4 regions of the Streptomyces sp. JNUCC 63 genome follow, and region 3 is predicted to be linked to each of the others. Evidence: riboswitches for the same ligand, from Rfam matches in the RefSeq annotation. Region 3 holds a riboswitch; each other region holds the start of a gene.

Region 1 (3,549 bases), 1.3 Mb from region 3:
ATCACTGGCAGGCCTCGCAGGACTCGGGGTTTTCCAGGGAGCAGGCGACGGCGTCCGGTTCGGTCACCTGCTGTACGGGGGCGGTGGCGCGGTTCTGCGCCTGGGCCGCGCGGGCGATCCGGGTGGCCGGGCGGGAGCGCAGGTAGTACGTCGTCTTCAGGCCCCGCTTCCACGCGTACGCGTACATCGAGGAGAGCTTGCCGATGGTCGGCGTCTCCATGAACAGGTTCAGGGACTGCGACTGGTCCAGGAACGCGGTGCGGGCCGCCGCCATGTCGATCAGGCCGCGCTGCGGGATCTCCCACGCCGTGCGGTACAGCTTCCGTACGTCCTCGGGGATCCAGGCGAAGTCCTGCACCGAGCCGCCCGCCTCGCGCAGCGCCTCCCGGGTCCGGGCGTCCCAGACACCGAGCTTCTTCAGATCGGCCACCAGGTAGGAGTTGACCTGCAGGAACTCCCCGGACAGCGTCTCGCGCTTGAACAGGTTGGAGACCTGCGGCTCGATGCATTCGTACGCGCCCGCGATCGAGGCGATGGTGGCGGTCGGGGCGATGGCGAGCAGCAGCGAGTTGCGCATGCCGACCGCCGCGATGCGCTCGCGCAGGGCCGCCCAGCGCTCGGGCCAGGAGAAGTCGACGCCGTAGTGGTCGGGGTGCAGCACACCCCGGGACGTACGGGTCTTCTCCCAGGCCGGAAGAGGGCCGATGGGGGTCCCCCCTGCACCGGAGCTTGTCGTAGGTGCTTGGGGGCGCTCGGCGAGATCGGTGGAGGCCTCGTACGCGGCGAGCATGATCCGCTCGGCGATCCGGGTGGACAGGGCCTTCGCCTCCGGGGAGTCGAAGGGCAGCCGCAGCTTGAAGAACACGTCCTGCAGGCCCATGGCGCCCAGACCCACCGGGCGCCACCGGGCGTTGGACCGGCCCGCCTGCTCGGTCGGATAGAAGTTGATGTCGACCACCCGGTCCAGGAACGTGACGGCGGTACGCACCGTCTCGTCCAGCCGCTCCCAGTCGATGTCCCCGTCGTGCACGAACGCGCCCAGGTTGACCGACCCGAGGTTGCAGACCGCCGTCTCGCCGTCGTCCGTGACCTCCAGGATCTCCGTGCACAGGTTGGAGGAGTGGATCACGTGGCCCGGCTCGGCCGTCTGGTTGGCGGTGCGGTTGGCGGCGTCCTTGAAGGTCATCCAGCCGTTGCCGGTCTGCGCCAGGGTGCGCATCATGCGGCCGTACAGGTCGCGGGCCGGCATCGTCTTCCTCGCCAGGCCCCTCGCCTCCGCGGCCCGGTACGCGGCGTCGAACTCCTCGCCCCACAGATCGGTCAGCTCGGGCACGTCGGAGGGGGAGAACAGCGACCACCGCTCGTCGGCGTTCACCCGGCGCATGAACTCGTCCGGGACCCAGTGCGCGAGGTTCAGGTTGTGCGTACGGCGGGCGTCCTCGCCGGTGTTGTCCCGCAGCTCCAGGAACTCCTCGATGTCCGAGTGCCAGGTCTCCAGGTAGACCGCCGCCGCGCCCTTGCGCCGGCCGCCCTGGTTCACGGCGGCCACCGAGGCGTCCAGGGTCTTCAGGAACGGCACGATGCCGTTCGAGTGCCCGTTGGTGCCGCGGATCAGCGAACCGCGCGAGCGGATGCGGGAGTAGGCGATGCCGATGCCGCCGGCGTGCTTGGACAGACGGGCGACCTGGTGGTAGCGCTCGTAGATCGAGTCCAGCTCGTCCCTGGGGGAGTCCAGCAGATAGCAGGACGACATCTGGGGGTGTCGGGTGCCGGAGTTGAACAGCGTGGGGGAGGAGGGCAGGTAGTCGAGGCGGCTCATCAGCCCGTACAGTGCCGCGACTTCGTCGAGGGAGCGCGCGGTGTCGTCCTCGGCGAGGCCGCTCGCCACCCGCAGCATGAAGTGCTGGGGCGTCTCGATCACCTTGCGGGTGATCGGGTGCCGCAGCAGGTAGCGGCTGTGCAGGGTGCGCAGGCCGAAGTAGCCGAAGCGGTCGTCGGCGGCCGGGTCGACCAGCGCGTCCAGGCGCTCGCCGTGCACGCGGACGAACGCGGCGGTCCGGTCGGCGATCAGGCCCTCGCGGTGGCCGACGGCGATGGACCCGGTGAACGACGTGACGCCCTGGGAGGCGGCCTCGGCGCGGATGCCGATGGTCAGCAGCCGGGCGGCCAGCCGCGAGTAGGAGGGGTCCTCGGAGATGAGCCCGGCGGCCGCCTCCGTGGCCAGCTCGCGCAGCTCGGCCTCGTCGGCGTGCGCCGACCGGCCGCGCAGCGCGGCGGCGGCGACCCGGCCGGGGTCGGCGTCGGGGAGGTCGGCGGTCAGCTCGGTCAGGGTCCGCAGCAGTGCGGTGCCGGGACTGTCGGGCTCCGGGGCCGCGGCTGAGGCCGGGTCGGCTGGCGCGATGGTCACGTGGGGTCTCCCTCGCTCGGCACGGGGCCTCGCCGAGGGCAGGGGGCAGCACACGAGCGCACGTGGCGTCGCGTCCACCGGCCCATTCCACGAGGCCCGGACGTCAGGGCACCCGGACCGGACGGCCGGGCGCACTGTCGGCAGGTCCTCGGACTGACGCACGTACACGGCCATGCGGGCATACGTGTACGAGTACACCGTTGCGGGACAGTTCCGGATTCGCACCGGATTCCCCTGCGGTGACAGCGAGCATGAGCATACATGTCGTGTCGGGCGGGGGAAGACACCCCCAGATGTTGTGCCGAGTCCGTGTCAGGGCGGCAACTCGGCGTCAGCTCAGGTTCAGTTCGTAGGCGAGCAGAGAGATGTCGTCGACGTGCGGCATCGGGTTCCAGTCCCGCTCGGGCGCGCGGACGAAGCCCAGGCGTTCGTAGATCCGGTGGGCGGCGCGCATGGAGCTCTGGGTCGACAGCACCACGCGGACACAGCCGTCCGTGGCCCGCGCCCGGTCCAGGCAGGCCCGCACGAGCGCCTCGCCGGCGCCCCGGCCGCGTGCCGCGTGCGCGACCGCGAGCATCCGTATCTCGGCCTCGCCCGGGCCGGAGATGTCGGCCATGGGGCCCCCGGTGCGCACGAAGGTCACGCCGCCGAGCACCTTCCCGTCCGCCACGGCCACCAGCACCTCGGCGGCGGCCACCCGCTTGGCCACGTCGCGCAGCTCGACGAGGTACGTGTCGCTCTCCCCGAAGTCGAGGAGCCCGTCCTGGAGATAGGCCTGGGCGGTGATCTCCCCGAGGGTGTCGTACTCGCCGGGCTCGACCGGCCGGATCGCGATGTCCATGGGGGTGAGTGTGCCGCACGGGTACGACAGCGGGCCGCCGGTTCTCCTCCGGCGGCCCGTGCTGTGCCCGCTCCTCAGTGGGCGGCTCCCGCGGTGGCCGGCGGGAGTTCGACCTCGACCCCCGGGTCGCCCGCGTCCGCCGTGTAGTCCTCCGGCCTGGTCTCGTCGACGCCCTCGGGTGCCTTGACCGCCTTCAGGACGACCGTCAGGACCACCACGAAGGCCACGTTGACCACGAACGCCGTCAGACCGATGTAGCCGATCTCGCCGATGCCCGGGATCTCCTTGGCCGAGCCGCCGA
Region 2 (3,549 bases), 2.1 Mb from region 3:
CTCGGCGGACACGATCCGCATGTACAACCCGGTCGTCCTGCCGGGCCTCCTCCAGACGGAGGACTACGCCACCGCGCTGCTGTCGGTCCAGATCCCGGAGACGAGTGTGCGGCAACTCGTGGATCTCCGCCTCACCCGGCAGGAGCGGTTCTTCGACGCGGACGACGGCCCCGACATCGACATCGTGCTGGACGAGGCGGCCATCCGCCGCCAGATCGGCGGGCCCTCGGTGATGCGCCGGCAGATCGACCACATCCTGACGCTGGCCGAGCATCCGCGCGCCACGCTGCGGCTGCTGCCCCTGTCCGCCGGGGCGCACTTCAGCGTCGGGACGCCGTTCATCCTGCTGAGCTTCAAGGACGACGACGACCTGCTCTACGTCGAGGGCCCGGGAGGCGGCCTGTCGAGCCGTGACGACCTGGCGCTGATGGTCCGCTTCCAGGAATGTTTCGAAGACATCGGCGCGATCGCGTACGAGGGCGACCGGATGACTGAGCTGCTCGCCGCGGTCAGGGAGAGTCTGGACAACAGCTGACCCCGGGCGGGACGACCCGGGCGGGAACGGGGTGGGAGGGCCATGGCGGTCTTCGGAATACGAGCGTGGTGGCAACGCCTGCGCACGGGGGACGTCGAACCGGAGAACGCTGTTCCACTCGACGACAACGCCGTCAAGGTCGAGGCGATCAAGCAGCCGGAATGGCTCCAGGGGCTCATCGAGCTGGAGAGCGCCCGGGTCTCCAACGAGATCCGGCTGCTGTCGGCCCGGCTGCTGCTGGGCACCGCCTGCGCGAGTGCTCTGCTGCTCAGCCTCGCCGTCGCCACCCGGGTCGCCCCCAGCATTCCCTCCGGAGCCGCCACCCCGCTGACCACGACGGTCGCCGGGGCGGTCGGCGCCGCGCTCGTCACGGCACTGAGCGCCGTACTGGGCAGAGCGCTGCGCCGACGCTCCAGCGGCTCAGAGACCGGCGGGGTCAGCGACGGGGCGCGCTTGGGAGCTGAGCCGTCGCAAGGGCACGGTTCAGGACCCGGAGCCGCTCCGTGACCGGGGTGAGCCCCCACCACAGACCGGCGGCCACGGCGATGAGCACGGTCACCAGCAGCCAGACGACACCCCGCGCCGCACCACCGGGCACCAGGAGCCCCGCCAGCGCTCCCAACCCCACCGCGACGACCCCGGTGACCAAGGCGAAGAGGGCCAGCGGGCCCACCGCCGAGTGCCGGCTCTCCTTCGCTCCGCCGGAACTGCCCGCACCGGCCGACGCCGTCCCTTGTTCAGCTCGCTCTCGCATCTGTGCGCCTCCCGTCCCCCCGGCGGATCATGAGCCGCCCGCCTCCGGGTCCCCCAGCCCAGCCAGAAAACCACACCACGCCGCACGGCGAAAGGCGAGAACTTCGCCGTCTCCGCCGTTCCCTGGCCGTTTCGAGTCGCGCACGAGCACGCGGCCCTGTGCGAGGGCCGCTTCCACGCATTCCCCGTTCTGGTTGGAGTAACTGCTCCTGACCCACGCACGCCCCGACGGCTCCCTGCCTGCCAACGCCCACCTCCTTCTGCCTCCATGGGTGTCCATGCCGGAAGTCTTCCCAGCTTCACACCTGCGGAAGAGGTAAAAAACAGCTGTTTCAAGCCACTGACGCCGCGTCACGGGTGTGGGCCTCAGCACACTGGTCCGCCGCAGGTCAAAGGCAGGTTGACGGGTGTTCACGGGGCGTGGTGGACTGCCGGGGCCATGTACGGCGGCAAGAGAGGAAGCCGGTGCGAATCCGGCGCGGTCCCGCCACTGTGACCGGGGAAGAACCCCCGGGAGCCAGGAACTCTCACCGCCGGTCTCGTCGAACCAGGGCGTGGACACCCTGAGTGAGGACATATCGCCATGCGCGGCTGCCGACCGAGGTTCACCAGCGACATCCCGACCGCACCCACGGCCGGCTGACCCGATGGGTGCCGACCGCGTCTTCGCGTACGGCGCCACCGCCGGCCTCCTCGGTGACCTGCTCCTCGGCGATCCCCGCCGCGGGCACCCGGTCGCCGTGTTCGGACGGGCCGCCGGTGCCGTGGAACACGTGCTGTGGCGGGACCACCGCGGCTGGGGCACCCTGCACACCGCGGTGTGCGTGGGGGGCGCCGTGGTGACGGCCGCGCTCGCCGCGTCCGCCGTGCACCGCTCCCGTACCGCCTCCGTCGCCCTGACCGCCGCGGCCACCTGGGCCGTCGTCGGCGGCACCTCGCTCGCGCGGGAGGCACGGGCGGTCGGGCAGGCGCTCGGGGCCGGGGACGTCGAGGGCGCCCGGGCGCGGCTGCCGCACCTGTGCGGGCGCGATCCGCAGGCGCTGGACGCCGACGGGATCGCCCGGGCCGTCGTCGAGTCCGTCGCCGAGAACACCTCCGACGCGGTGGTGGGCGCCGTGGTGTGGGGCGCCGTCGCCGGAGTGCCGGGCCTCCTCGGCTTCCGGGCCGTCAACACCCTGGACGCCATGGTCGGGCACAGGTCCCCCCGCTACCGCCGCTACGGCTGGGCCTCGGCCCGCCTCGACGACCTCGCCGGATGGCCGGGAGCACGGCTCACCGCCGCCCTCGCGGCCGTCGCGGGAGGCGACCCACGGGGTGCCGTACGGGCCTGGCGCGCCGACGCCGGCAAGCACCCGAGCCCCAACGCCGGCCCGGTCGAGGCCTCGTTCGCGGGGGCGCTCGGCGTGCGGCTGGGCGGCACGCTCTCCTACGGAGGGCGCGTGGAGCACCGCCCGGTGCTCAACGGCTCCGGGCGCGCCGTCCGGGCGGGGGACATCGAACGGGCCGTACGGCTCTCCCGGCGCGTGAGCTGGCTCGCGCTCGGCGTGTGCGCGGGCGCACGGCTGCTGAGGAGAGGACGTACGTCATGAACGGCGGTCTGCTCGTCGCCGGCACCACCTCCGACGCCGGGAAGAGCGTCGTCACGGCCGGGATCTGCCGGTGGCTGGTGCGGCAGGGCGTGAAGGTCGCGCCCTTCAAGGCGCAGAACATGTCCCTCAACTCCTTCGTCACCCGCGAGGGCGCCGAGATCGGGCGGGCGCAGGCCATGCAGGCCCAGGCGTGCCGGATCGAGCCGACCGCGCTGATGAACCCGGTGCTGCTCAAGCCCGGCGGCGAGCAGAGCAGCCAGGTCGTGCTGCTGGGGAAGCCGGTCGGCGAGCTGAGCGCGCGCGGCTACCACGGCGGGCGGCAGCAGAAGCTCCTCGGCACGGTGCTGGACTGCCTCGCCGAGCTGCGGGGCACGTACGACGCGGTGATCTGCGAGGGGGCGGGCAGCCCGGCGGAGATCAATCTGCGCCGGACCGACATCGTCAACATGGGGATCGCGCGGGGGGCTCGGCTGCCCGTGCTGGTCGTCGGCGACATCGACCGCGGCGGCGTCTTCGCCTCCTTCTTCGGCACGCTCGCCCTGCTGTCCCGCGAGGACCAGGAGCTGGTCGCCGGGTTCCTGGTCAACAAGTTCCGGGGCGATGTCTCGCTGCTCGAACCCGGGCTCGACATGTTGCACGGGCTCACCGGACGGCACACGTACGGCGTCCTGC
Region 3 (3,549 bases):
TGTCCAGGTCGAGGCCGGCGATCCAGCCGGTGACGGCGTCCCGGAGGTCGAGCTTGTCGTGGAGCACGCCGACCAGCTCGATGGTGCCGATGAAGAAGGCGACGGCGATGGACAGGCCGGTGATGGTGAGGTTGTAGAACACCTTGCGGACCGGGTTGGAGAACGCCCACTGGTAGGCGAAGTTCATGAACGTGCCGTCGAGCGTGTCGAACAGGCTCATGCCGGCGGCGAACAGCAGCGGCAGGCACAGGATCGCGTACCAGGGCAGGCCGGCCGCCGCGCCCGAGCCCGCCATCACCAGCAGCGTGACCTCGGTGGCGGTGTCGAAGCCGAGGCCGAACAGGAAGCCCAGCGGATACATCTGGCCCGGGCGGGAGATCGACTTGGTGAGCCGGCCCAGGACGCGGTTCATGAAGCCGCGGGAGTCCAGGTGCGCCTCCAGCTCCCGCTCGTCGTAGGTGCCCGCCCGCATCGCCCGGAAGACCTTCAGGATGCCGACCAGGGCGACCAGGTTGAGGGCGGCGATGAGGTACAGGAACGTACCGGACACCGCCGTTCCGAGGACGCCGAGCGCCTGGTGGGTCCGGGAGTCGTCGTTCATCAGCGTGCCGGCGAGCTGGGCGCCGCCCGCCACCAGGGCGGCCATCGCCACCACGACGCTGGAGTGGCCGAGCGCGAACCAGAAGCCCACCGACACCGGCCGCTTGCCGTCGGCCATCAGCTTGCGGGTGGTGTTGTCGATGGCGGCGATGTGGTCGGCGTCGAAGGCGTGCCGCATCCCGAGCGTGTACGCGGTGATGCCGAGTCCGATGCCGAACGCCTTGGTGCCGACCTGGTAGTTACCGGGGACGACGAGCAGGAACAGGATGCCGAAGGCGACGATGTGCAGTGCGGCGATCACGGCCATCAGGCCGGCGGTCCTGAGGGTGTCCTCCCGGCGCCATGCGAAGGACGTCGGCCGCGCGGACGCGGTCCGCGCGGACGTCGGCGTGGGGGCAGGGTTGGGCAGGGTCATCCGGTCATCACGCTCCAGCACCTCGTGGATCTCCTCGTGAGCTGCCGTGGCCGGTCTCCTGGCTTACGGGGTGAAACGCTCTCCGTCCCTGCCTTCCCGGTCGTTGGACCAGTGGCCCGGCGGCTGCCGGACGGGACGGGAACTCCCCGATCACAGTGGCGAGGGCCGCTCCGGCATGGACCCTTGACGGGCCGTCACCGGATTCCCGAGCACCACGGCCCGCCCACCGTAGAGGTACGGACGGTCGCCTGCATAGCTGCACAGCTGCGCAGGTATGGAAGATCACAGGGTGGTGCCTGCGAGGATGGCGCCATGCATCTCGTCCCTGCCGACCGCGCCGGCCGTCGCACCATCGACGGTCACCGGGTGTGCGACGCCATCGCGGCGATCGGCGACGCCGGTCCCGTCCACACCTGGGCGGAGCGTTTCTCCCTGCTGTCCGACCCCAAGCGGCTCGCCCTGCTGCTGGCGCTGCACCGCGCCGGGCCGCTCGCCGTGTCCGACCTCGCCCTCGCCACGGACATGAACGACCCCGCCGTGTCGCAGGCACTGCGGCTGCTGCGGGCGGCGGGGGTCGTCGCGGGGGAGAAGGAGGGGCGCGTGGTGCGCTACCGGGTGGTGGACGCGGAGGTGGCGGGGCTGCTCGAGCACTGCGCGGCGGCCTGAACCGCCGTCTGCTCGAACAGCCCCGCGCGCATCACGAGGCGCGGTTCGCCGCCCGGCGCCGCGTGGCGACCACGATCGCCGCGCCGCCCGCCAGCAGCACCGCCGCGCCGCCGGCGACGAGGCCGGTGTTGCTGCCGCCGCCGGTCTCCGCCAGGTCGCCGCCGCCGCCGTTCGGGGCCGGGGCCGGGGCGGTGGTGGAGCCGGAGGCCGACGGGGCCGGGGTCTCGCTCGGGCTCGACGACGGGCTCTCCGTCTCGGAGGGGGTCTTGTCGGCCGGAGGCGCCGACTCCTCCGCCGGGGCCGACTCCTCCGCCGGGGCCGGCGGCTCGGCGGGGGCCGAGGACGGCGGGGTGGACGGGGTCTCGGGCTCGGGCTCGGTGGCCGTGCAGTCCTTGGTGCCGCCGTTCCAGGCCGCGATCAGCTTGTCCTTGATGACCGGGCGGTCCGGGCCCTTGGGCAGCTCACCGTGCTCGAAACCGTCGTTCGCGTCCGTCCTGCCGTCGAACTTGACCGCCCCGCGGTACAGGTCGATCTGCGCGAAGCAGCCGGCGTCCGGCACGGCGATGTCGAGGGAGTCGGTCTCGCCCCGCTTGACCGTCACCGTGTCGAAGTCGACGAACACCTGCTCGCCGGAGGTGGCGAACGTCGGGCCGTGGGCGAGGTAGGAGGCCAGGGAGGCGGTGCAGGCCGTGGCGTCACGGGCGGTACGGACCTTGATGTGGACCTTGCCGTCCTCGCTGGGCCGCAGGCTCTGGTCGTCGACCTTGACGGCGTCGAAGAAGTTCTTGCCGTCCAGCGAGAACTGGCAGCGGTCGCTCTCGGTGACCTTGCCCGCGCCCGTTCCGGGCTTGTACTGGCCGCCGTTCTTCCAGCCGTCACCGCCGGGCGCGCCGTGGGCCCAGGCACCGGAGGCGGCGGCGACGGAGGCGGCACACAGGGCGAGCGTCGCGGCGCCCGTTCCCAGCAGGCGGCCGGCGGTGACACGTCTGGCTATGGACATACGGATCCCATCTTGCTTGTGCACAGGGGTGATTGGTCGCAGGACTACGGCACGGACCAGGGAAGGGCCCACAAAAGACGGAAGAAACAACGGGCCCATCGGTCACATGCGCCACAGTGTGCGCTCATGGTCGTGTGCGCGGTTGAAACATGTCAACTTCGGGAACACGAACCGAGTTCACTGCTCCATCACGCTTGTGTCACATGAGGAACCAGGTGTTCCGCGACTCACCCCACCTGCGGGCTGGGGGTCTGCTGCGGGTCGGGGGCCTGCGGGTTGGGGGCCTGCGGGTTGGGGGCCTGCGGGCTGGGGGTCGGCTCGCCGGGGATCACTAGCGGGGTCGACGTGGCGGTCGGCGGCGGGGTGAGTACGACCATGGGCTGGCGGCCGGACGGGGGCGGCGGGGTCAGGTCCGTGGCGGGCAGCTTCGGCGGGCTCGTCTGCATGTGCAGCGTCTGCTCGAAGTTGACCAGTCCGGTGGCCTCCAGAACCATGATGTGGTCGAGGACGGTGTCGTTGGCCTGGTTGGCGAGCTCGCGGACCAGGCTGTTCTTGGTCGTGGAGCGGACCTTCGCGATGGTGTTGAAGATCGAGCCGTGCGTCATGCGCAGGATGTTGGCCAGTTCGGAGTCGAAATCCTTGCCGTTCTTGTTCGCGATCGTGGTGACGAAGCCCTCCTGCTGCGGGCTGGCCACGTTCGGCAGCGTGATGTTGAGCAGGGGGGCGATCTTGCGGCAGCTGGTGTCCAGTGCCGCGTGACCGTCGATCAGGTGCCTGCCGGCGGTGACGACCTCCGGGGTCGTCCCCTTCTTCAGGGCTATCTGACCGAGGGGGTACTCCCACAGTCCGGCCGCGCGCACCTTGACCA
Region 4 (3,549 bases), 1.4 Mb from region 3:
CGTCGGCCCCGGTGAGGCCCTGGCTCGGCCAGGTCGCGCCGATCAGGAACACTCCCGCGCCCGCCAGCGGTTCGCCGTCCGGGCCGCAGACGCGGAGCGAGATCTCCACGGGCTCCTCCAGCGGCACGACCAGCCCGGGATCGCGCAGCGGCAGCATCCCCGCCGCCGGCATGGGGACGGGTCCGGCGCCGGACAACGGCAGGTCCGGCTCGATGTGCACGTGCAGCGATCGCATCGCCGCTACCTGGTCCTCGGCCGCCTCGACGACCGCCAGTTCCGGGCAGGCGGGCCGCACGCCGGCCGACCGGGTCTTCGCCGACGGCTGAAGCCTGCGGACCACCCTGACGTCGGACATCCGGTCCAGCCGGTCGCACACCGCGTCCATGCTCAGTCCGGGCACTCCCGGCGGGAGCAGTTGCTGGGGCAGCGGTGCCACCATGTACCGCCCCCGTCGCGGCTGCACCGTGATCGGTGACGGCGCGCCCTTCCCGCGTGGCCCTGCTTCCTTGCTCTCGGGTTCCGGCCTGCCGGCCCCCGCGCCCTCGGACCCGCTCTCGCGGTTGTTTCTGGGCCTTTCCTTGACCATTGCGTCCACCTTCACCACGCCTATGTCGTACTTGTGCTCCCGATCCGACTACGGGCGGCTCGCGCTTCCACGGTGATGCGGTGTGCCCGGGAAGCACTCCTGGGCACACCGCATCAAGCGCCGCCAGAGGTCAGCCGATACCGAAGGGCTGACCCATCTGGCCGAAGCCGAGGCCAGGCTGCTGGTACTGCGGGAACGGCTGGCCGAACGACTGGGGGCCGTACCCGCCACCCCACTGCTGCTGGCCCTGCTGGCCCTGCTGGCCCTGCTGGCCCTGCTGGCCCTGCTGGCCCTGCTGGCTCTGCTGGAGCAGCGTCACGATCACCGTCGGCAGCGCCTGCTGCACGGACTGCTCCACCGCCTGCCGTACGCCCTGGCGCAGCGCGGTGTGCATCGCGATGGCCAGGTACGGGTGCGCCTGGTGGGAGATGCCCTGCTGCTGGAGCTGCTGCTGGACCTGCTGGATCTGCTGAAGCGTCTGCTGCATGCGCTGCGCGACCTGCTGGCTCGCCTGCTGACACGCCTGCTGGATGGTCTGCTGGATGATCTGCTGGATCTGACCCTGCGGGGCGCCGCCCTGCTGGCCGAACTGCTGCATGGGCGGGGTACCGGTCATCACCGACATGGATGCTCCGTTCGACGACATGGGAAAGCCGACATAAGAAGTTATGTTGGCTTATCGGAAGAAGTCCGACGGATTGAAGCTATGGTGGCGACTTCCCGGCCGCAATCGGACCGGCAGCTCTTGGAGAGGAATCCCCTGACCGGCTCCGGTGACTGGTGAACCGTCGGTGGCGCGGGCAGGATGGGTCGGTTCTGGTGGCGGACGACGGCGCGTCCGTCGCGTCCGCCGTGGACGCCGGGCCCGCCCTGGTGGGCGCACTGGTGACGGCGCCATGCCCCGGATGCGATGATGTCGGGCGACAAGGCGACGGCGGAATGAGGAAGCCGGTGTGAAACCGGCGCGGTCCCGCCACTGTGATCGGCGAGCGAATCCCGAACTGGCCACTGCCCCGAGGCGGGTGGGAAGGCCGGGACGAGCTTCGACCCGAGAGCCAGGAGACTCACGCGGTCGCCTCCTCGACGACAACCGGGGCGGATTTCCCCGGAGAGGAGAGTGGTGCGGCATGTCCGGGAGGCCGGCCGAAGGGCTGGGCGGAGGGCCGGTCGACGCGGCGCCCTGCCGGGTCGTCGTGTGCCGGGACTGCTGCTGCGGCAGTCCCAAGGTGACCGCCACCGATCACGCGGCACAGACCGCGCGTCTCGGTGAGGAAGCGCCCGTACGCGTCTCGGCGTGCCTGGACGTGTGCGACCAGGCCAATGTGGTCGTCGTCCAGCCGTCCGCCGCAGGGCGGGCCGCCGGTGCCCGGCCGGTGTGGCTCGGCCTGGTCAACGACCCAGCCGCGACCGAGGACATCGCCACCTGGGTCCGGGCGGGCGGTCCCGGTGTCGCCCGGCGGCCCGAGATCCTCGACCTCTACGTCTTCACCCCGCCGCGACGGCGCACTTCGTCCGGGCCGTCGTCCCGCGGCGACCTGTGACGCTCCGGGCACTCCCCTTCCCGCCGCTGCGGTCGGAGGCCGGTGACGGTTCGTACGACCCTCAACCCCCGGCCGCGGCACGCCTTCCCGACGACCGTCCACGCCACCCGGTGACCACCCCGGACATGCTGGTGAGAGGAACCATCCCATGACGACGGGCAGACGCCCACTGTCCTTGCTGCTGGCCACGGCCTCGGCCCTGCTGATCGCCGGCTGTGGCGGAAGCGCCCGCCAGAACGCCGACGGGACCGCGGGTGCCGCCGCGGCGAAAGGCTTCCCGGTTACCCTGTCCAACTGCGGGGTGACCGCGACGTATCAGCGCCCGCCGCAGCGCGCGGTGTCGCTGAACCAGCACGTGACCGAGGTGATGCTGGCGCTCGGGCTGGAGAAGTCGATGGTCGGCACGGCCTATCCCGACAACGGGATCCTTCCCGAGTACCAGGCCGCCTACAGGACGATCGAGTCGCTGGCGAAGGAGTACCCGTCCTACGAGACGCTGCTGACGGCCGAACCCGACTTCGTCTACGGGGGCTGGACCTCCGCCTTCGACGAGAAGGAGGGCCGCTCCCGCGACGCCCTCACCAAGGCCGGGATCAACACCCGCCTCAACATCGAGGAGTGCCCCTCGGGGCCGGTGACGATGGCGGTGATGGACCAGGAGGTCCGCGAGGTCGCCAAGGTCTTCGGCGTTCCCGAGCGGGCCGAACGGCAGTTGAAGCGGCTGCACGCCACGCTGGACGAGGTCGGGAAGAAGCTCGACGGCGTCAAGCCGGTGAAGCTCTTCGTCTACGACAGCGGTGACAGGACCGCCCTCACCGCCGGGGGCGCGGGCATGGGCAACGACATGATCGAGCGGGCCGGCGGGACGAACCTCTTCGCCGACGTCGACAAGGCGTTCGGTGACGTGTCGTTCGAACAGGTGGCCGAGCGGGCACCCGAGGCCGTCGTCATCTACGACTACGGCGACCAGACCGTCGAGGAGAAGAAGAAGTTCCTGCTCGCCAACCCGGCGCTGAAGGACGTGCCCGCGATCAGGAACAAGCGGTTCGCGGTGCTGCCGCTGTCGTCCACCGTGCTGGGCGTGCGGGTGCCGGCGGCCGTGGAGTCACTGGCCCGCCAGCTCCACCCGGACCGTTTCCGGTGACCGACACGACGGAGACGGCCGACCCGGCCGGGACGGCCGGCGGCTCGCCGGCCGGGGCTCCGAGAGCCGCCGACCGCCGCCGCAGGCTCCCCTACGCCCTGGTGCTGGCGGGGCTCGGCGCCCTGGTGGCGGTGGCGGCGACGTTCGGGATCGCGGCCGGTTCGGTCGGCATCCCGGCGAGGGAGGTGTGGGACATCCTGCTCCACCAGGTCCACCCCGGCCTGACCGAACCGACGTGGCCCCCGGTGCGCGAGACGATCGTGACCGACGTGCGGCTG

The links. A riboswitch is a leader RNA that binds a small molecule or an ion and turns the genes downstream of it on or off. The one in region 3 is predicted to bind cobalamin.
Region 1: linked by a shared signal. The riboswitch ahead of ACX25U_RS11935 (ribonucleoside-diphosphate reductase subunit alpha) and the one ahead of nicT (Nickel transporter NicT) in region 3 are both predicted to bind cobalamin.
Region 2: linked by a shared signal. The riboswitch ahead of ACX25U_RS28085 (cobalamin biosynthesis protein) and the one ahead of nicT (Nickel transporter NicT) in region 3 are both predicted to bind cobalamin.
Region 4: linked by a shared signal. The riboswitch ahead of ACX25U_RS11560 ((2Fe-2S) ferredoxin domain-containing protein) and the one ahead of nicT (Nickel transporter NicT) in region 3 are both predicted to bind cobalamin.

What each region holds. Positions count from the first base shown of each region.
Region 1 is NZ_CM135963.1:2,659,293-2,662,841, reverse strand. Features, by position in the region: gene ACX25U_RS11940 (ribonucleotide-diphosphate reductase subunit beta) at 1-2, opposite strand, end outside; gene ACX25U_RS11935 (ribonucleoside-diphosphate reductase subunit alpha) at 2-2,407, opposite strand; cobalamin riboswitch at 2,530-2,666, opposite strand; gene ACX25U_RS11930 (GNAT family N-acetyltransferase) at 2,739-3,248, opposite strand; gene mctP (monocarboxylate uptake permease MctP) at 3,323-3,549, opposite strand, start outside.
Region 2 is NZ_CM135963.1:6,108,709-6,112,257, reverse strand. Features, by position in the region: gene ACX25U_RS28100 (helix-turn-helix domain-containing protein) at 1-535, shown strand, start outside; gene ACX25U_RS28095 (hypothetical protein) at 578-1,042, shown strand; gene ACX25U_RS28090 (DUF397 domain-containing protein) at 1,317-1,568, opposite strand; cobalamin riboswitch at 1,696-1,834, shown strand; gene ACX25U_RS28085 (cobalamin biosynthesis protein) at 1,936-2,877, shown strand; gene ACX25U_RS28080 (cobyric acid synthase) at 2,874-3,549, shown strand, end outside.
Region 3 is NZ_CM135963.1:3,979,608-3,983,156, forward strand. Features, by position in the region: gene nicT (Nickel transporter NicT) at 1-1,015, opposite strand, end outside; cobalamin riboswitch at 1,047-1,247, opposite strand; gene ACX25U_RS18230 (ArsR/SmtB family transcription factor) at 1,328-1,681, shown strand; gene ACX25U_RS18235 (LAETG motif-containing sortase-dependent surface protein) at 1,713-2,681, opposite strand; gene ACX25U_RS18240 (DUF4142 domain-containing protein) at 2,909-3,549, opposite strand, start outside.
Region 4 is NZ_CM135963.1:2,578,990-2,582,538, reverse strand. Features, by position in the region: gene ACX25U_RS11570 (S8 family serine peptidase) at 1-439, opposite strand, end outside; gene ACX25U_RS11565 (hypothetical protein) at 717-1,211, opposite strand; cobalamin riboswitch at 1,483-1,672, shown strand; gene ACX25U_RS11560 ((2Fe-2S) ferredoxin domain-containing protein) at 1,714-2,127, shown strand; gene ACX25U_RS11555 (ABC transporter substrate-binding protein) at 2,276-3,271, shown strand; gene ACX25U_RS11550 (FecCD family ABC transporter permease) at 3,268-3,549, shown strand, end outside.